One region of the Micromonospora sp. NPDC048871 genome, then DNA from elsewhere that is predicted to be linked to it. Evidence: predicted binding sites of a transcription regulator. Region 1 holds the regulator's gene; each other region holds the start of a gene.
What was found. Region 1 encodes HrcA, which represses chaperone genes, less so after heat shock. Its sites were predicted from a motif close to GGTTNGCACNCTCNNNNNGAGNGTGCNAACC; they were not measured.

Region 1 (5,928 bases):
AGCGTACGTCCCTCGCCGCTCGATCTGGATCATCCGACCAGTTCCGTCACGAAGCGCGTCATCCGCGCGGGAAGGGAAGTTCCCCGTTACCGACCGATCCTCACCTGTCGAGTTCGGCCACCCAGCGCGCGGGGCGCTTCTCCCGGAAGGCCATGACCCCCTCGATGCCGTCGCCGGACAGGAAGTACCGGGTGGACAGGGTGCTCAACGCCGCCAACTCCTCGCCCAGGTCGGTGGCGGGCGGCCGGCGCAGCAGCTCCTTGGCCCCGGCCAACGCCGAGGGGGCACCGCGTACCAGGGAGTCGCAGTAGCGCTGCACCGCGGCGTCCAGCTCCTGCGCCGGCACTGCCGCCGTGACCAGACCGATCTGCGCCGCCCGCAGGCCGTCGAAGGTGTCCCCGGTCAGGTACAACTCGGCAGCCGCCCGAGGATGCAGCCGAGGCAGCACGGTCGCCGAGATCACCGCCGGGATCACCCCGATGCGTACCTCGGTGAAGGCGAAGGTGGCCTCGGCGGCGCAGACCGCCAGGTCGGCCGCCGCGATCAGGCCCAGACCCCCGGCCCGGGCCGGTCCGGCCACCCGGGCCAGCACGGGCTTCGGGCACTCCCAGACCGCCGCCAGGACCTCACCCAGCATCCCGGCCGGCACGGTCCCGCTGGCGTACGACGCCGCCGTCTCCTTCAGATCCGCCCCGGAACAGAAGACCGGGCCGGTGTGGTCCAGCACGATCACCCGGACGGTGTCGTCGGCGACCGCGGCACGCAGCCCGGCCAGCAGTTCGGTCATCAACGGAGTGGAGAGCGCATTGCGGTTGTGCGGGCTGTCCAGGGTGAGGGTGCTCACCCCGCGGGCCGTGGTGACCCGCACCAGCGCGTCGGGAGAGGTCATGGGAGGGCACACTAGTGGCCATGCCCGGCGTCCTTCCAGCAGGCGAACCCGTCCCGGCCGACGGGTCGCTGCCCGCCTCAGCCCTGACCAGAGTCGATGAGGGCGGCTTCGGGGTGTACGTGCACGTGCCCTTCTGCGCCAGTCGCTGCGGCTACTGCGACTTCAACACCTACACCGCGCAGGAGTTGGGCGGCGGCGCCAGCCGGGACAGCTACGCCGACACCGTGCTGGCCGAGTTGACCCTCGCCGCGCGGGTGCTGGGCGAGCGCCCACCCCGCCGAGTGGAGACCGTCTTCGTCGGCGGGGGGACCCCCACCCTGCTGCCCGCCGAGGACCTGGCCCGCATCCTCGACGCCATCGACCGCACCTGGGGGCTGGCCGCCGACGCCGAGGTGACCACCGAGGCCAACCCGGAGTCGGTCACCCCGGCCTCCCTGAAGGAGCTGCGGGCCGCCGGCTACACCCGGATCTCGCTGGGCATGCAGTCGGTCGCCCCGGGGGTGCTCGCCGTGCTCGACCGCCGGCACAGCGCCGGCCGGGCCACGGCCGCCGCCCTGGAGGCTCGGGAGGCCGGGTTCGACCACGTCAACCTGGATCTGATCTACGGTACGCCGGGGGAGCGCCCGGAGGACTTCGCCGCCTCCCTAGAGCAGGTCGTGACGGCGGGGGTCGACCACGTCAGCGCGTACGCCCTGATCGTCGAGGACGGCACCCGGCTGGCCGCGCGGATGCGTCGGGGGGAGCTGCCCTACCCGGACGACGACGTCGCCGCGGACCGCTACCTGGCCGCCGAGGCCGCCCTCGAGGCGGCCGGTTTCTCCTGGTACGAGGTGTCCAACTGGGCCCGTACGCCGTCGGCCCGGTGCCGGCACAACCTGCTCTACTGGACCGGCGGCAACTGGTGGGGCCTGGGACCGGGGGCGCACAGCCATGTCGGTGGGGTGCGCTGGTGGAACGTCAAACATCCCACCGCGTACGCCCAACGCCTGGCCGCCGGGCAATCACCTGGCCTGGCCCGGGAGGTGCTGACCCCCGACGAGGCCCGGATGGAGGAGGTCATGCTCCGGCTGCGGCTGGCCGAGGGCCTGTCCCTGGAGGTGCTGGACGACCCCGGTCGGGCGGCTGCGGCGCGGGCGGTGACCGACGGCCTGCTGGCCGCCCTCGACTACGCGGCCGGCCGCGCGGTGCTGACCCTGCGCGGCCGGCTGCTCGCCGACGCCGTGGTGCGTGACCTGCTGCCCTAGCTGCCGATCAGCCCTTAACGAAGGAGTAGCTCATCGGGTAGCGGTAGAGGACACCCTCGTTGGCCTTGACCCCGGCGATGATGCCGAAGATCACCGGGATGATCCAGACCAGCAGCGGGACGAAGAACAGAATGCCGCAGGTGATCGCGGTGAGCACCCAGCTCAGCAGCCCGACGATCGCCCAGGTGAGCTGGAAGTTGAGGGCCGCGACGGCGTGTGCCCGTACGGTCGGGGACTGCTGCCCACGGGTCATGTTCGCGATCAGCGGCGCCACCCAGCCGAGCAGGCCACCACCGATGAACACGCCGAGCGGACCGCCGAAGTGGGCGATGAGAGCCCAGGTCTTGTCCTCGTTGGTGCCGTACCCGCCCCCGGGCGCGCCGTAGCCGCCTCCCGGCGCGCCATAGCCCCCGGTCGGGTAACCGACACCGGGCGGAGGGTAGCCGCCGGGCGGCGGATAACCACCCGGGGGCGGATAGCCGGCCGACGAGGGCTGGTCACCGGGGGGTGGGTAGCCACCGGGCGGGGGATAACCGCCGGGCGGCGGGTAGCCGCCCTGGCCAGACGATCCGGACACCGGGGCGGTGGGATCGTCGCCGTAATCTGGGGGACGAGGTGGTTCGGTCATGGACCTCACCGTAGGTGTCAGCGGCAATGGCGCACCATAGCGACACCGGCGAGTGTCACGTCGCCGATCGGCCCTCGGACAGCTCCACTTCTTGATCATCGCGCTGGCGGGGGGCCTCGACGTAGACTGGCACTCGCTACAGTCGAGTGCCAGGGTGCCTATTCGGCGACGGTGACGCTCGACACTGACCTGCGACAGGAGGTGGGAGATGGGTCTCGACGACCGCAAGCTCGCCGTACTGCGGGCGATTGTCGAGGACTACGTCGCCACCCAGGAGCCGGTCGGCAGCAAGGCGCTGGTCGAGCGGCACCAGCTCGGTGTCTCACCGGCCACCGTCAGAAACGACATGGCCGTGCTGGAGGAGGAGGGCTACATCCGGCAGCCGCACACCAGTGCCGGCCGGGTGCCCACCGACCGCGGCTACCGGCTCTTCGTCGACCGGTTGAGCCGGGTCAAGCCGCTGAGCCCGGCCGAACGCCGGGCGATCGAGCGGTTCCTGGCCGGGGCGGTGGACCTCGACGACGTGGTGCACCGCACCGTGCGGCTGCTGGCTCAACTGACCCGGCAGGTCGCCGTGGTGCAGTACCCCAGCCTGGCCCGCTCCCGGGTGCGCCACCTGGAACTGGTGCCCATCTCGACCACCCGACTGATGCTGGTCGTGATCACCGACACCGGGCGGGTCGAGCAGCGGCTGGTCGAACTGCCCGCCCCGATCGCCGCGGACGACGTGCTGGACCTGCGCCGGACGGTCAACGAGAAGCTGGTCGGCATCCAGCTGTCGGAGACCCCGCCCCTGGTGCAGACCCTCATCGAGGAGTGTGGGCCACACCTGCGGCCGGCCATGACCACCCTGTCCACCGTGCTGCTGGAGACACTGGTCGAGCGGCACGAGGAGCGGATCGCGCTGGCCGGCACCGCCAACCTGGCCCGCGGTGGCCTGCTGGACTTCCAAGGTTCGCTGCGGCCGATCCTGGAGGCCCTCGAAGAGGAGGTCGTCCTGCTCAAACTCATCGGTGAGGTTGAGCCGAGCACCCTGCGGGTGCGCATCGGGGACGAGAACAAGATCGACAACCTGCGGGCGGCCTCCGTGGTCAGCACCGGCTACGGACCGGGGGAGACCATCGTCGGGGGAATGGGCGTACTGGGGCCGACCCGGATGGACTACCCCGGGACCATCGCCACGGTGAGGGCCGTGGCACGCTACGTGGGCGAGCTGCTGGCCCAGAACTGATCAGTCAGGGCCGACGGTGGGCTGCCGCCGACCGGCGTAATGCGAGACGAACACGAGGACACGGAACGCAGTGGCCAGGGACTACTACGGCATTCTCGGCGTCAGCCGAGGAGCCTCCGATGACGAGATCAAGCGCGCCTACCGCAAGCTGGCGCGGCAATTCCACCCGGATGTCAATCCGGACCCGGAGGCACAGGAGAAGTTCAAGGACATCAACGCCGCGTACGAGGTTCTCTCGGACGATCGGAAGCGGCAGATCGTCGACCTCGGTGGCGACCCGTTGGCCCCGGGCGGCGGCGGTGCCGGTGGACCGGGCGGGCCCGGTGGCGCCGGTCCCTTCGTCGGCTTCCAGGACATCATGGACGCCTTCTTCGGCGGGGCGACCGGCGCGGGCCGGGGGCCGCGACCGCGTACCCGGCCCGGTGCCGACGCGATCCTGCGGCTGGAACTGGACCTCCAGGAGACCGCCTTCGGGGTGGAGGCACCGATCACGGTGGACACCGCCGTGCTGTGCAGCACCTGCTCCGGTGCCGGTACCGCCGCCGGCACCCACCTGGCCACCTGCGAGGCGTGCGGTGGCCGGGGTGAGGTGCAGTCGGTGCAGCGCACCTTCCTCGGTCAGGTGGTCTCCGCCCGGCCCTGCACGGTCTGCCAGGGTTACGGCACCACCATCCCGCACCCCTGCCCGACCTGTGCCGGTGACGGCCGGGTCCGGACCCGCCGGTCGCTGACGGTGAAGATCCCGGCCGGGGTGGAGGACGGGATGCGGATCCGCCTGGCCCAGCAGGGTGAGGTCGGTCCGGGCGGTGGTACCGCCGGTGACCTCTACGTCGAGATCCACGAGCGGCCCCACGACGTCTTCTCCCGCAAGGGCGACGACCTGCACTGCCGGGTCACCGTGCCGATGACCGCCGCGGCGCTGGGCACCCGGCTGACCATCAAGACCCTCGACAGTGAGGAGCCGGTCGACGTCAAGCCCGGCACCCAGCCGGGCAGCACCCTGCGGCTACGGGCCCGAGGCGTACCCCACCTGCGCGGCACCGGCCGAGGTGACCTCTACGTCCACCTCGACGTGCGCACCCCGACCAAGCTCGACGCCGACCAGGAGCGGATGCTGCGGGACTTCGCCAAGACCCGTGGCGAGGAGGTCGCCGAGCTGACCAAGCAGGGCGGCTTCTTCTCCCGGATGCGCGACGCCTTCAACGGCCACGCCTGACCGGCGCCGTCTCGTGTCCGCTCCGCTGTTCCTGGTCGAGTCGCTGCCGGTCGCCGACTCGATGGTGCTCGACGGCCCCGAGGGGCACCACGCCGCCACCGTGCAACGGCTGCGGGTCGGTGAGGCACTGCTGCTCGGCGACGGCCGGGGCGGCACGGCCACCGCCGTGGTCACCGCCGTCGGCCGGGGCACCCTGGACATCGAGATCACCAGCCGGGGGTACGTCGACGCGGCGAACCCCCGACTGGTGGTGGTGCAGGGCATCGCCAAGGGCGACCGGGGTGAACTGGCCGTACAGGCGATGACCGAGGCGGGAGTCGACGAGATCGTCCCCTGGGCCGCCGGCCGGTCGGTGGCGCAGTGGCGCGGTGACCGGGGGGTACGGGCCCGGGGCAAGTGGGTGGCCACGGCCCGGGAGGCGGCGAAACAGGCCCGCCGGGCGTGGCTGCCGGTGGTGGCGGGCGCCCCGGACGAGTCAACCGGCTCGGTCAGCCGCCGGATCGCCGGCGCCGCCGCCGGGTACGTCCTGCACGAGGAGGCGACCGACCGGCTGACCACTGTCGAGTTGCCCGAGGCGGGTGAGATCGTGCTGGTGGTCGGCCCCGAGGGCGGCATCACCCCGGCCGAGCTGGCAACCTTCCAGGAGGCTGGCGCGCACCCGGTCCGCCTGGGCCCCTCGGTGCTGCGTACCTCCACCGCCGGGGTGGCCGCCCTGGCCGT
Region 2 (5,928 bases), on a different contig from region 1:
TCCTCCATGCCGAGCAGCAGTACGGCGGCCTGCGGCGCGCGGGCCAGCACCCGCCGCACGAAACCGGCGCTGTCCGGTCGGGTCAGGGCGGTGTCGGCGAGCACCACGTCGGCGGGACGCTCGGCCAGCCGCAGCATCACCTCGGGGTCGGAGACGGCCGTCCGGACAGCACCGGACAATCCCAGCCGCGCCGCTGCGGAAGTCAAATGCTGTGCAGCGAGCGGCGTCCGAACGCACACAAGAACGGTACGCACAACGATCTCCTCTCCGCAGACGAGCAGACCATGACCGGGCAGCCTCGGGAGGAGGTTCCGGGCAATCCTCCCAACTTTTCCGACAGATAGGTCATTTGCCCCAAGTCGCCGAAGCTTTTTGATCACAGGACGTGTGAGCCGAGGACGGTGGGGGTACCGGGGGCTCAAGGCCGGGAACGGTGCCCTGCGCGGCCCGCCACCCGGACAAGCCGGCCAACAAGCATCTCGCGGTGCCGCGCGAGAGGAGGGGTGCTGATGTCGAACGTACGTAGACTTCCCGGACCCATCGTCGACCTGTGGGACTGGCAACGGCTGGGCGCCTGCCGTGGCCGGGACAGTGCGCAGTTCTTCCACCCCGACGGCGAGCGGGGCTCGTCGCGGCTGCGCCGGGAGTCGGGCGCCAAGGCCGTCTGCCGCGCCTGCCCGGTACGGGCCGAGTGCGCCGCGCACGCCCTGACCGTGCGGGAGCCGTACGGGGTGTGGGGCGGCTTCAGCGAATCCGAGCGGCTGCGGCTGCTCGCGGTCGGCTGGGAGGATCTCGCCGACCGCCGACAGACCCGGGTGGACGTGGCCCGGCTGGAGGCCCGGCTGGGCAGCAGCCACCGGTCCACCCTCCCCACCCAACGCAACGTCGCCTGATCCACCCCATAGCCACCGCTGCCGCGCCCCTGTCCAGGGGCGCGGCAGCGTGTTTGCAGCACCATGGATCTCCCCGCGCCCGAACTGGTCTGGGCGGGGTTCGATGAGATCACCCGCTCGGTACGGGCGTCGCGGAAGGCGAAGGCCCCCGCAGTACGGGCGTCACGCGGTACGGCGGGTGCTCCGGGGGAGCGGCGCACCCGCCGTACCGTTTCGTGGACGGCTCAGAAGCCCGGACCGTGCTGGTGGCTGTGGCCGTGCCCATGGCCGTGACCCGCGGCGGCGGCCTCCGGCTCCTTGGGCTTCTCGACCACGAGGCTCTCCGTGGTCAGCAGCAGGCCGGCGATCGAGGCGGCGTTGGTGACCGCGTTGCGGGTCACCTTGACCGGGTCGATGATGCCGGAGGCGGTCAGGTCCACGTAGTCGCCGATGGCGGCGTCGAGGCCGTGGCCCCACTTGCCCTCGGTGACCTTCTGCACCACGACGTACCCGTCGTGCCCGGCGTTCTGCGCGATCCAGCGCAGCGGCTCGACCAGCGCCTTGCGCACGATCGACACGCCGACCTTCTCGTCACCGGTGAAGCCGAGGTCGTCGTCGAGCACCGGCAGGATCTGGGCCAGGGCGGCGCCACCACCGGGCACCGTACCCTCCTCGACCGCGGCCTTGGTCGCGGCGATGGCGTCCTCGATGCGGTGCTTGCGCTCCTTCATCTCGACCTCGGTGGCCGCGCCGACCTTGACCACGGCGATGCCGCCGGAGAGCTTGGCCAGCCGCTCGGCCAGCTTCTCCCGGTCCCAGTCGGAGTCCGAAGCCTCGATCTCCTTGCGGATCTGGGCGACCCGGTCGGCGACCTCGCTGGCCTGCCCGCCACCGTCGACGACGGTGGTGTTCTCCTTGTCGACCACGATGCGCCGGGCGGTGCCGAGCACCTCCAGGCCGACCTGGTCGAGCTTGTAGCCCAGCTCGGGGGCGACCAGCTCGGCGCCGGTGAGGATCGCCATGTCCTGGAGCATCGCCTTGCGGCGGTCACCGAAGCCGGGGGCCTTGACCGCGCAGACCTTGAGGGTCTTGCGGATCGAGTTGACCACCAGGGTGGACAGCGCCTGACCCTCGACGTCCTCGGCGATGATCAGCAGCGGCTTGTTGTTCTGGAGGACCTTCTCCAGCAGCGGCAGCAGCTCCTCGATCGCCGAGATCTTCTGCGTGGTGATCAGGATGTACGCGTCCTCCAGGACGGACTCCTGCGCCTCCGCGTCGGTGACGAAGTTCGGCGAGATGAAGCCCTTGTCGAACTGGAGTCCCTCGGTGACCTCCAGCTCGGTGTGCAGGGCGGAGCCCTCCTCGACGGTGATCACACCGTCCCGGCCGACCCTCTCCATCGCCTCGGCGATCAGCTCGCCGATGGTGGCGTCCTGGGCCGAGATCGTCGCGACGTGGGCGACGGACTTCTTGTCGGAGACCTCCACGGCCTTGCCGAGCAGGGCCTCGGAGACCTTGGCCGCGGCGGCGTCGATGCCCCGCTTGAGACCGGCCGGGTTGGCACCCGCGGTCACGTTGCGCAGGCCCTCACGGACCATCGCCTGGGCCAGCACGGTGGCGGTGGTGGTCCCGTCGCCGGCGACGTCGTTGGTCTTGGTCGCCACCTCCTTGACCAGCTGCGCACCGAGGTTCTCGTAGGGGTTGGTGAGCTCGATCTCCTTGGCGATGGTCACACCATCGTTGGTGATCGTCGGCGCACCGAATTTCTTGTCCAGGACGACGTTGCGCCCGCGCGGCCCGAGGGTGACCTTCACCGCGTTGGCGAGCGCGTTGACACCGTGCTCCAGCTGGTGCCGGGCGTCATCCGAGAAGCTCAGGATCTTCGCCATGTATGTCCCTTCGAAGCGACGTTGCCCCGGCCCGGCGAGCCGGTCCGGGGCAACGACACTGATCGGTTGCTTACTTCTCGATGATCGCGAGGACGTCGCGGGCGGAGAGCACCAGGTACTCCTCGCCGGCGTACTTGACCTCGGTGCCGCCGTACTTCGAGTAGAGGACGGTGTCGCCGACCTTGACGTCCATCGGGATCCGGTCGCCGTCGTCGTCGAAACGACCCGGGCCGACAGCGAGGACGGTGCCCTCCTGCGGCTTCTCCTTGGCGGTGTCGGGAATCACGATGCCCGACGCAGTGGTGGTCTCAGCCTCGTTCGCCTGGACCAGGATCCGGTCCTCGAGCGGCTTGATCGCAACCTTGGTCGCGGTAGTCACGGGCATACCCTCCTGGGGTACTGGTTTCGTTACCGGTCGGCATGCCGACCAGCGTCAATCTGCCACATGCCACCGGGCGGGGCCGTCGTCGCGGGTGCCGGTCCGCCTGGCGTTCAACACCCGGACACCAGGCCCGAGTGTTGGCACCCTCAGGGTGAGAGTGCTAATCGCAGGTTATGCCTCGGCTAGCACTCCGTCAAGGAGAGTGCCAGCGACCACCCCTCGTGTCGCCATCTTTTCGCCACCCCCGCCACCTGTTCTCCACTCCTTCGCCAGGGGTTACCGCAACATGCCCGTCCTGTCTTCCGTCCGACCATCCGATTCCCTACGGTGCGGCACGACCACATCACGGAGGGAGACGGCATGGCCGACGTACCGACCCTGGGGTTTCTCCGGGACCAGTTGCGCCGGGCCCGCAAGACACGCGGGCTCAGCCAGGAGGACCTGAGCAAGTTGATCAATTACGCGCCCTCCTCGATCAGCGCGATCGAGACCGGGCAGAACCAGCTCAGCGCGGACTACCTGGCCCGGTTCGACAAGGTGCTGGAGACCGGTGGCCTCTTCGTCGGGATGCTGGAGTTGATCCGCCTGCACGCCGAGCCGGACTGGTTCCGGCCGTGGGGTGAGATCGAACGGGAGGCGGTCTCGCTGCGCTGGTACGACCCGGCCGTGGTGCCGGGCCTGCTCCAGACCGAGGCGTACGCCCGAGCGATGCTGCGGGCCGGGCCGCCGCTGACCGACGAGCAGGTCGAGAAGCGGGTGCTGGCCCGGATGGCCCGACAGGAGGTGCTCGCTCGCGACGAGCCGCCGCAGTTCGTCGCGATCCTGGACGAGCTGGCGCTGCGCCGACAGGTCGGCGACCGGGCGACGATGGTCGAGCAATGTGAGCACCTGCGCACCCTTGCCGACCGGCCATTTGTCCAGGTGCGGATCATTCCGGCCGCGACTCCCTGGTACATCGGATTGAACGGCCCCTTCGTGCTCGCCCGGCTCGCCGACGGCACCGAGGTGGCGCATCTGGACGACCAACTCCGGGGAAACACCGTGGACAGCCCGAACGACCTTGCCAGCCTCGGACGGGGTTGGGAGACTGTGGCCGGTGAGGCGCTGCCGCACCGGCAGTCCGCCCGCCTGATCGAGGAAGTGGCGAAGTCATGGACCTGAGCCGTGCCGCTTGGCGCAAATCCTCCCGCAGCAACAGCAACGGCGGTGCCTGTGTCGAGGTCGCCGACAACCTGCCCGACCTGGTCGCCGTACGCGACAGCAAGGACCCGACCGGCCCGGTGCTCGCCTTCACCCCCACCAGTTGGCGCGCCTTCATCACCTCCCACCACCCCACCCGGCCGCCCAGGAAGTGATCGGCCCCGTCCCGGGAGTGTGATCGACTCCGTTACGCCGAAATGGCGGTATCCCTCGCACCCGGATACCGCCATCGCGGCGAAACGGAGTTGATCAAGCCGAGCCGGGCCGGGCCGGTTGGGTGGGGGCGATCGGTGGGTCGGGACAATGGGCGGGTGGATCTGGAGCAGCTTGCCGCCCTGCGTACCCCCGAGGGGTCGGCCGCCCTCGCGGCGGCGACCGAGGTGGCCGGGGGCGATCCCCTGGCTGCGGCGGCGGCGCTGCGCTCGGCCGGGATTCCGGCTGGGCTGGCGGCGGCAGCCCTGACCCAGGCGGAACTGCGCCGCCGGGCAGCGGGCAAGTTCGGTGCGGCGGCCGGCGGCATGTTCTTCACCCGGCCCGGCCTGGAGCAGGCCACCCGGGGGGTGGTCGCGCAACGCCGCGCGCACCGGTTGCGCGAGGCCGGGGTGACCAGCCTCGCCGACCTGGGCTGCGGGCTGGGAGCCGACGCCCTCGCCGCCGCCCGTGCCGGCATCCGGGTGTACGGGGTGGAGGCCGACCCGCTGACCGCCGCCCTGGCCGAGGCGAACGCGCAGGCCACCGGGCTGGCCGAGCTGTTCACGGTCGAGTGCGGCGACGCTACCGCCTTCGAGGTGACCCGGGTCGCGGGGGTGTTCTGCGATCCGGCCCGCCGTCGAGCCGGTACCGGACGCCGGATCTTCGACCCCAAGGCGTACTCGCCGCCCTGGGACTTCGTCACCGGGCTCGCCGAACGGGTGCCGTACACGGTGGTGAAGGTGGCCCCCGGTCTCGATCATGCCCTCATCCCCGCCGGTGCCGAGGCCGAGTGGGTGAGTGTCGGCGGCGACCTGGTCGAAGCCGCCCTCTGGTGCGGCCCGCTGGCCCAATCCCCCCGCCGCGCCACCGTCGTGAAGGAAGGGCCCCTTCTTAACGCCTCCGGTACTAAAAGGGCCCCTTCTTATCACCAGACCGACGGCGCTCCCCAGGTCGAGGGGAGCATGGTGCACGAACTTGTCGGGTCCGGTCGGGAGGAGGCGCCGGTCGGGGCGGTGGGCCGGTTCGTGTACGACCCCGACCCGGCGGTGGTACGCGCCCACCTGATCGCCGAACTGGCCGCCGAACTGGATGCCACCCTGGCCGACCCGAGCATCGCCTACCTCTACGCCGACACGCCGACCCCTACGCCGTACGCCCGGTGTCTGGAGGTGACCGAGATGCTGCCGTTCTCGCTCAAGCGCCTGCGGGCCCTGCTGCGGGAGCGCCGGGTCGGCCGGGTGGAGATCCTCAAGCGCGGCTCCGCCCTGGACCCGGAACGCCTCCGGCACGACCTGCGCCTGACCGGCGACCAACCGGCCAGCCTGGTACTGACCCGGGTGGCCGGCGCCCCGACCGTGCTGGTCTGCCAGCCGGTCCCCTGAGTCCTCCGCTC
Region 3 (5,928 bases), on a different contig from region 1:
TACCCGGAATCCCCCAGCCCCCGGGTGTACGGCGAGACTGCGGCGGCCGACGGCAAGGCCGCCTTCGAGGCGTACCTGGGCGGGAACTTCCCGCTGGACCAGCCCACCGACGGGCAGTGGATCGCCACCGAGACCAGCCCCTACGGGGTCGAGCTGAACGTGGCCTACCCGCACGCCACCGCCGACCAGTTGGTCGCCGCCGCCTCGGCCGCGCTGCCCGCCTGGCGCGACGCCGGACCGCAGACCCGGGTCGGGGTCTGCCTGGAGATCCTCGCCCGGCTGCACCAGCACGTCTTCGAGCTGGCCAACTCGGTGCAGTTCACCAGCGGCCAGGCCTTCGTGATGGCCTTCCAGGCCGGTGGCGCCCACGCCCTGGACCGGGCCCTGGAGGCGGTCGCCTACTCCTACGCCGAGATGACCCGGCACCCGGGTACCGCCGGCTGGGAGAAGGCCGCCGGCAAGGGCGACCCCCTGCGGATGACCAAGACCTTCCACGTGGTGCCCCGGGGCGTCGCCCTGGTCATCGGCTGCAACACCTTCCCGACCTGGAACTCCTACCCGGGTCTGTTCGCCTCCCTGGCCACCGGCAACCCGGTGATCGTCAAGCCGCACCCGCGGGCCGTGCTGCCGCTGGCCATCACCGTCCGGTACGCCCGCGAGGTGCTCGCCGAGGCCGGCTTCGACCCGAACCTGGTGCTGCTGGCGCCCGAGGCCGCCGACGAGAAGCTGGCCACCACCCTGGCCCTGCACCCGGCCGTGAAGATCGTCGACTTCACCGGCTCCACCGCGTACGGCGACTGGCTGGAAGCCAACGCCCGGCAGGCCGCCGTCTACACCGAGAAGGCCGGCCTGAACACGGTCGTCATCGACTCCACGGACGACTTCGTCGGCCTGTGCCGCAACCTCGGCTTCACCCTCGTCCTCTACAGCGGCCAGATGTGCACCACCTCGCAGAACATCCTCATCCCCCGGGACGGGATCGAGACCGACCAGGGGCACAAGAGCTTCGACGAGGTGGCCGCCGGCATCGCCGCCGCTGTCGGAAAGTTGACCGCCGACCCCGCCCGGGGTGTCGAGCTGACCGGTGCGATCGTCAACGACGGCGTACTGGAGCGGCTGGAGGAGGTAGCCAAGGTCGGCGAGGCGGTGTTGGAGTCGCGCACCGTCGAGCACCCCGCCTACCCGGGCGCGGTAGTGCGTACGCCGACGATCGTCAAGCTGGACGCCGGTGACACCGCGACCTACTCGCGGGAGTGGTTCGGGCCGATCTCCTTCGCCATCGCCACCGACTCCACCGCCCACAGCCTGGAGATCCTGCGCTCGACCGTGGGGGAGAAGGGTGCCCTGACGGCGGCGGTGTACTCCACCGACGAGGCCGTGCTGGCCGCAGCCGAGAACGCCGCGATCGAGGTCGGGGTGCACCTGTCGGCCAACCTCACCCGCGGGGTCTTCGTCAACCAGTCGGCGGCCTTCTCCGACTTCCACGGCAGCGGAGCGAACGCGGCGGCCAATGCGGCGTTGACCGATGGGGCTTACGTGGCGAATCGGTTCCGGATTGTGCAGAGTCGTCGGCACGTTTGAGTAGTTGCGGCCTAGTGGTTGCGGTGGGGGGTTCCGGGGCAGCCCGACCCGCACCGGGCGGTCAGGCTTGATCCCTGGCGGGTCGGGCTGCCCCGGAACCCCTGCCTGGTTGGGCTGCGTCCGGCGGTGTCGGGTTTTTGCGGAACCGCTCTCGGATTGTGGGGCGGTTGGTGGTGTCGGGTTCTTTTCAGGCGGGGCGGCGCATTTGGAGTTCTCTTAGGGTGGGGATGGTGGGGTGCGGGACGCGTACGCCGGTGTCCACGAAGCCCAGTCGCTGGTAGGCCCGATAGGCGCGGTCGTTGCCGACCACCACTTCGAGCATCAGTTCGTCGCGTCGTTCGGCGCGTGACCAGGTAGCCACGGCCGCGACCAGATCCGCCAGCAGGCCGGTGCCGCGCCAGGCCGGGGTGACGTAGATGGCGTAGAGCAGGGTGACCCGGGGCTCTGCGGGGTGGGCTATGCCGCCGGCCTGCCCGACCAGACGATCGCCCGGATCGGCGATGAACTGGGCGTTGGTGGGGCCCGTGGAGGTCTGGCGGATCCGGGCCGCGTACTCGGCGTGCGGGCGGGCGGCTGCCTCGGCGAGGGTCTCCAGGAAGGCCAGCGGCGAGTCGGCGAGCATCTCCAGACGCAGCGCACGCATCCGGCCGGCATCGGTGGGTCGGACCCGCCGCACCTCGGTCCGCAGGCGGGCCACCCCGCCCGAAGCGCTGATCATGTCCGCATACCTATCACAATGACAGGCGACGATGTGGCTACTTGGATTATGCCCGATTTGCGGTCGTGCGCCGTCGTCACGCTTCGTGTACCGTGCGATTTCGGTCACCCTATTCCGTGGTCGTCGATGACCGCCGAGTGGGTGAGTTTCCGGGTGATCCGGCGTGCCGCCGGCCCCGGGTAGTGGAACGCCGCGCAGAGTGAGGACAACACCGTGGCACAGGGCACCGTGAAGTGGTTCAACGCCGAAAAGGGCTACGGCTTCATCGCCGTCGACGGCGGGCAGGACGTATTCGTCCACTTCTCCGCGATCGAGATGGACGGCTACAAGGCGCTGGACGACGGCCAGCGGGTGGAGTTCGAGATCGCCCAGGGCCAGAAGGGGCCCCAGGCCGAGCGGGTACGCGTCATCGCCTGAGTGCATCCCCACCGAAGCCGGCAGACCGCCGGCACGGGTGCGTGGTCGCGGCCGGAGGGGGGCTGCGGGACGGATACCTCACAAGGGAAGATCATGGACCGGATCCAGCTGTCGCTGAGGAGGGTTCATGTCCGACCAGCCACCCCCGGCAGGTCCGCCGCATTCGTCGCCTGAGGAACCGGCGCCGTCTGTCGGCGCCTCCGGTTGGCAGCCCACCGACCCGACCACGCCGGCCTCGCCGTCGGCGGATCCGGCCGGAAGTGGCCCGCTGTCGCCACCGCCCTCTGGTGAGTCCGGCCCGCCGTCGGTCCCACCTCCGAGCGGATTCGGTCAGCCCGGGGTACCGCCCCCTGGTGGGTCCGGTCAGCCCGGGGTACCGCCACCGGGCAACCCGCCACCCCATCCCGGCTATCCCGGCCAGCCGACCCCGCCGGCCGACCAGCCGTACCCGCCGGTCCAACCGGGATATCCAGGCCAGTCGCCCTACCCCGGCCAACCGGGGTATCCGGGCCAGCAGGCCTACCCGGGCCAGCCGGGGTCCCCGGGTCAGGCGGCCTATCCCGGTCAGCCGGGGCCGGCACCCTATCCGGGGCAACCGGTCTATCCCGGCCAGGCCGTGTATCCGGGGCAGCCCTTCCATGGCTGGTACGACCCGGCGGCGCACGGGTTCGACCCGGCCGACCCCCTGGTCACCCCACCCGGGGTGGGGCTGGGTGCGTGGTTCGCCCGCTGCCTGGGTGCGGTGCGCCGGGGTTGGCAGCTGCTGCTGCCGATCCTCCTGGTGACCCAGGTGCTGCCGGCGGTGGCGCTGTCGGTGCTCGCGCTGGTCTTCGATCCCTCGGCCCGGTGGGATGCCGAACTCACCGCCGACTCCACGGCCCTGCCCGCCAACTTCGGGGTCGACCTGGCCATCTGGCTGTCGGTGCTGCTCGGCGGAAGTCTGATCTTCGGCTTGGTGCAGTGTGTCGGCTGGGCCGCCGGCGCCTGGGTGGTCACCCGACAGGCGGCCGGCGAGCAGGTCACCCTCGGCGGCGCCTTCGGTTATGGCCTGCGTCGGGCGCTCGGCCTCTGGGGCTGGAGCTTGATCTTCACCCTGATCATGACCCTCGGCTTCTGTCTCTGTTTCCTGCCCGGTGTCTACGCGGCCTTCGCGCTGGCCATGGCCGGCCCGGTCTACCTGTTCGAGCGCCGTGACCCGATCGGTCGCTCCCACCGGATGCTGCGTGACCGGCTGGGGCTGCTGCTCGGCCGGGTGGCACTGACCGGCGGGGCGGTGATCGCCCTCGGGATCGTCGTCGGCATGGTGGAGGGGGCGGTACTGACCCCGTTCGGCACCGAGCCCCTCGCCGCCATGGACACCGCCGTCGGTGCGGTTCTGGCGATCAGCGGGGCGGCCCTGTTGGGGCTGCCGGCCTACCTGGCTCAACTGGTCGGGCTGCTGGTCACGTACGCCGAGCAGCGGGCGCACGAGGGGCCGGTGAACAGCGGGCAACTGGCTGCCGAACTCGGCTGAGCCGGGCCATCGTGCTTGCACTCGGCAGGTGAGAGTGCTAAACAAGTCATTGGCACTCGCATGGCGTGAGTGCCAACTGGTCGGGACGGTGGGGCTGCGGTCGCACTCGTGGCATAACTACGGGTGAGGCACGTGGCCGGTCGTCGCGGGCTATCCGGCCCGGCCGAGGAGACGTCGTCGTCGCCAGGTGGCGACGTCCCAAGGTGCGTACACCAGACGGTTCATCCGGGGCACACACTCGGGTGGCCCGTGAGTGTCCAGGAGGACAACGCCGTATGGCCAAGATGATCGCGTTCGACGAAGAGGCGCGCCGCGGCCTCGAGCGGGGCATGAACCAGCTCGCCGACGCCGTGAAGGTGACCCTCGGCCCCAAGGGCCGCAACGTGGTGCTCGAGAAGAAGTGGGGTGCCCCCACCATCACCAACGATGGTGTGAGCATCGCCAAGGAGATCGAGCTCGAGGACCCGTACGAGAAGATCGGCGCTGAGCTGGTCAAGGAGGTCGCCAAGAAGACCGACGACGTGGCCGGTGACGGCACGACGACGGCGACCGTCCTGGCCCAGGCTCTCGTTCGCGAGGGTCTGCGCAACGTGGCCGCCGGTGCCAACCCGATGGCCCTGAAGCGGGGCATCGAGGCTGCGGTCACGAGCGTCTCGGAGGAGCTGCTCAAGCTCGCCAAGGACGTCGAGACCAAGGAGCAGATCGCCTCCACCGCCTCCATCTCCGCCGGTGACAACACCGTCGGTGAGATCATCGCCGAGGCGATGGACAAGGTCGGCAAGGAAGGCGTCATCACCGTCGAGGAGAGCAACACCTTCGGGCTGGAGCTGGAGCTCACCGAGGGTATGCGCTTCGACAAGGGCTACATCTCGGCCTACTTCATGACCGACCCGGAGCGTATGGAGGCCGTCTTCGACGACCCGTACATCCTGATCGCGAACAGCAAGATCTCCTCGGTCAAGGACCTGCTCCCGATCCTGGAGAAGGTCATGCAGTCGGGCAAGCCGCTGCTGATCATCGCCGAGGACCTGGAGGGCGAGGCCCTGGCCACCCTGGTGGTCAACAAGGTCCGGGGCACCTTCAAGTCGGTCGCCGTCAAGGCGCCGGGCTTCGGTGACCGCCGCAAGGCCATGCTGACCGACATCGCCATCCTCACCGGTGGCCAGGTCATCAGCGAGGAGGTCGGCCTCAAGCTGGACGCCGCCGGTCTCGACATGCTGGGCCGCGCCCGCAAGGTCGTGGTGACCAAGGACGAGACCACCATCGTCGACGGTGCCGGCGACGCCGAGCAGATCCAGGGCCGGGTGAACCAGATCCGGGCCGAGATCGACAAGAGCGACTCCGACTACGACCGGGAGAAGCTGCAGGAGCGGCTGGCCAAGCTGGCCGGCGGTGTTGCGGTGATCAAGGTCGGCGCGGCCACCGAGGTCGAGCTCAAGGAGCGCAAGCACCGCATCGAGGACGCGGTGCGCAACGCCAAGGCCGCCGTCGAGGAGGGCATCGTCCCGGGTGGTGGCGTCGCGCTGGTGCAGGCCGGCAAGACCGCCTTCGACAAGCTGGACCTGGCCGGCGACGAGGCGACCGGTGCGCAGATCGTCAAGATCGCGCTGGACGCCCCGCTGCGGCAGATCGCCGTCAACGCCGGCCTTGAGGGCGGCGTCGTGGTCGAGCGGGTTCGCAACCTCGACGCGGGTCACGG

Region 2: a site for HrcA is predicted at 3,279-3,309, ahead of groES (co-chaperone GroES). Genes of this name have one in related genera too.
Region 3: a site for HrcA is predicted at 4,277-4,307, ahead of groL (chaperonin GroEL). Genes of this name have one in related genera too.

What each region holds. Positions count from the first base shown of each region.
Region 1 is NZ_JBICUM010000015.1:41,907-47,834, reverse strand. It holds gene ACGFIK_RS24885 (enoyl-CoA hydratase-related protein) at 101-889, opposite strand; gene hemW (radical SAM family heme chaperone HemW) at 910-2,133, shown strand; gene ACGFIK_RS24875 (DUF4870 domain-containing protein) at 2,141-2,761, opposite strand; gene hrcA (heat-inducible transcriptional repressor HrcA) at 2,970-3,992, shown strand; gene dnaJ (molecular chaperone DnaJ) at 4,063-5,208, shown strand; gene ACGFIK_RS24860 (16S rRNA (uracil(1498)-N(3))-methyltransferase) at 5,222-5,928, shown strand, end outside.
Region 2 is NZ_JBICUM010000009.1:84,728-90,655, forward strand. It holds gene ACGFIK_RS20045 (response regulator transcription factor) at 1-254, opposite strand, end outside; gene ACGFIK_RS20050 (WhiB family transcriptional regulator) at 510-893, shown strand; gene groL (chaperonin GroEL) at 1,118-2,761, opposite strand; gene groES (co-chaperone GroES) at 2,832-3,146, opposite strand; gene ACGFIK_RS20065 (helix-turn-helix transcriptional regulator) at 3,504-4,304, shown strand; gene ACGFIK_RS20070 (DUF397 domain-containing protein) at 4,295-4,498, shown strand; partial or broken gene ACGFIK_RS20075 (methyltransferase domain-containing protein) at 4,655-5,911, shown strand.
Region 3 is NZ_JBICUM010000007.1:143,561-149,488, reverse strand. It holds gene paaN (phenylacetic acid degradation protein PaaN) at 1-1,581, shown strand, start outside; gene ACGFIK_RS17955 (GNAT family N-acetyltransferase) at 1,769-2,299, opposite strand; gene ACGFIK_RS17950 (cold-shock protein) at 2,513-2,716, shown strand; gene ACGFIK_RS17945 (hypothetical protein) at 3,333-4,229, shown strand; gene groL (chaperonin GroEL) at 4,505-5,928, shown strand, end outside.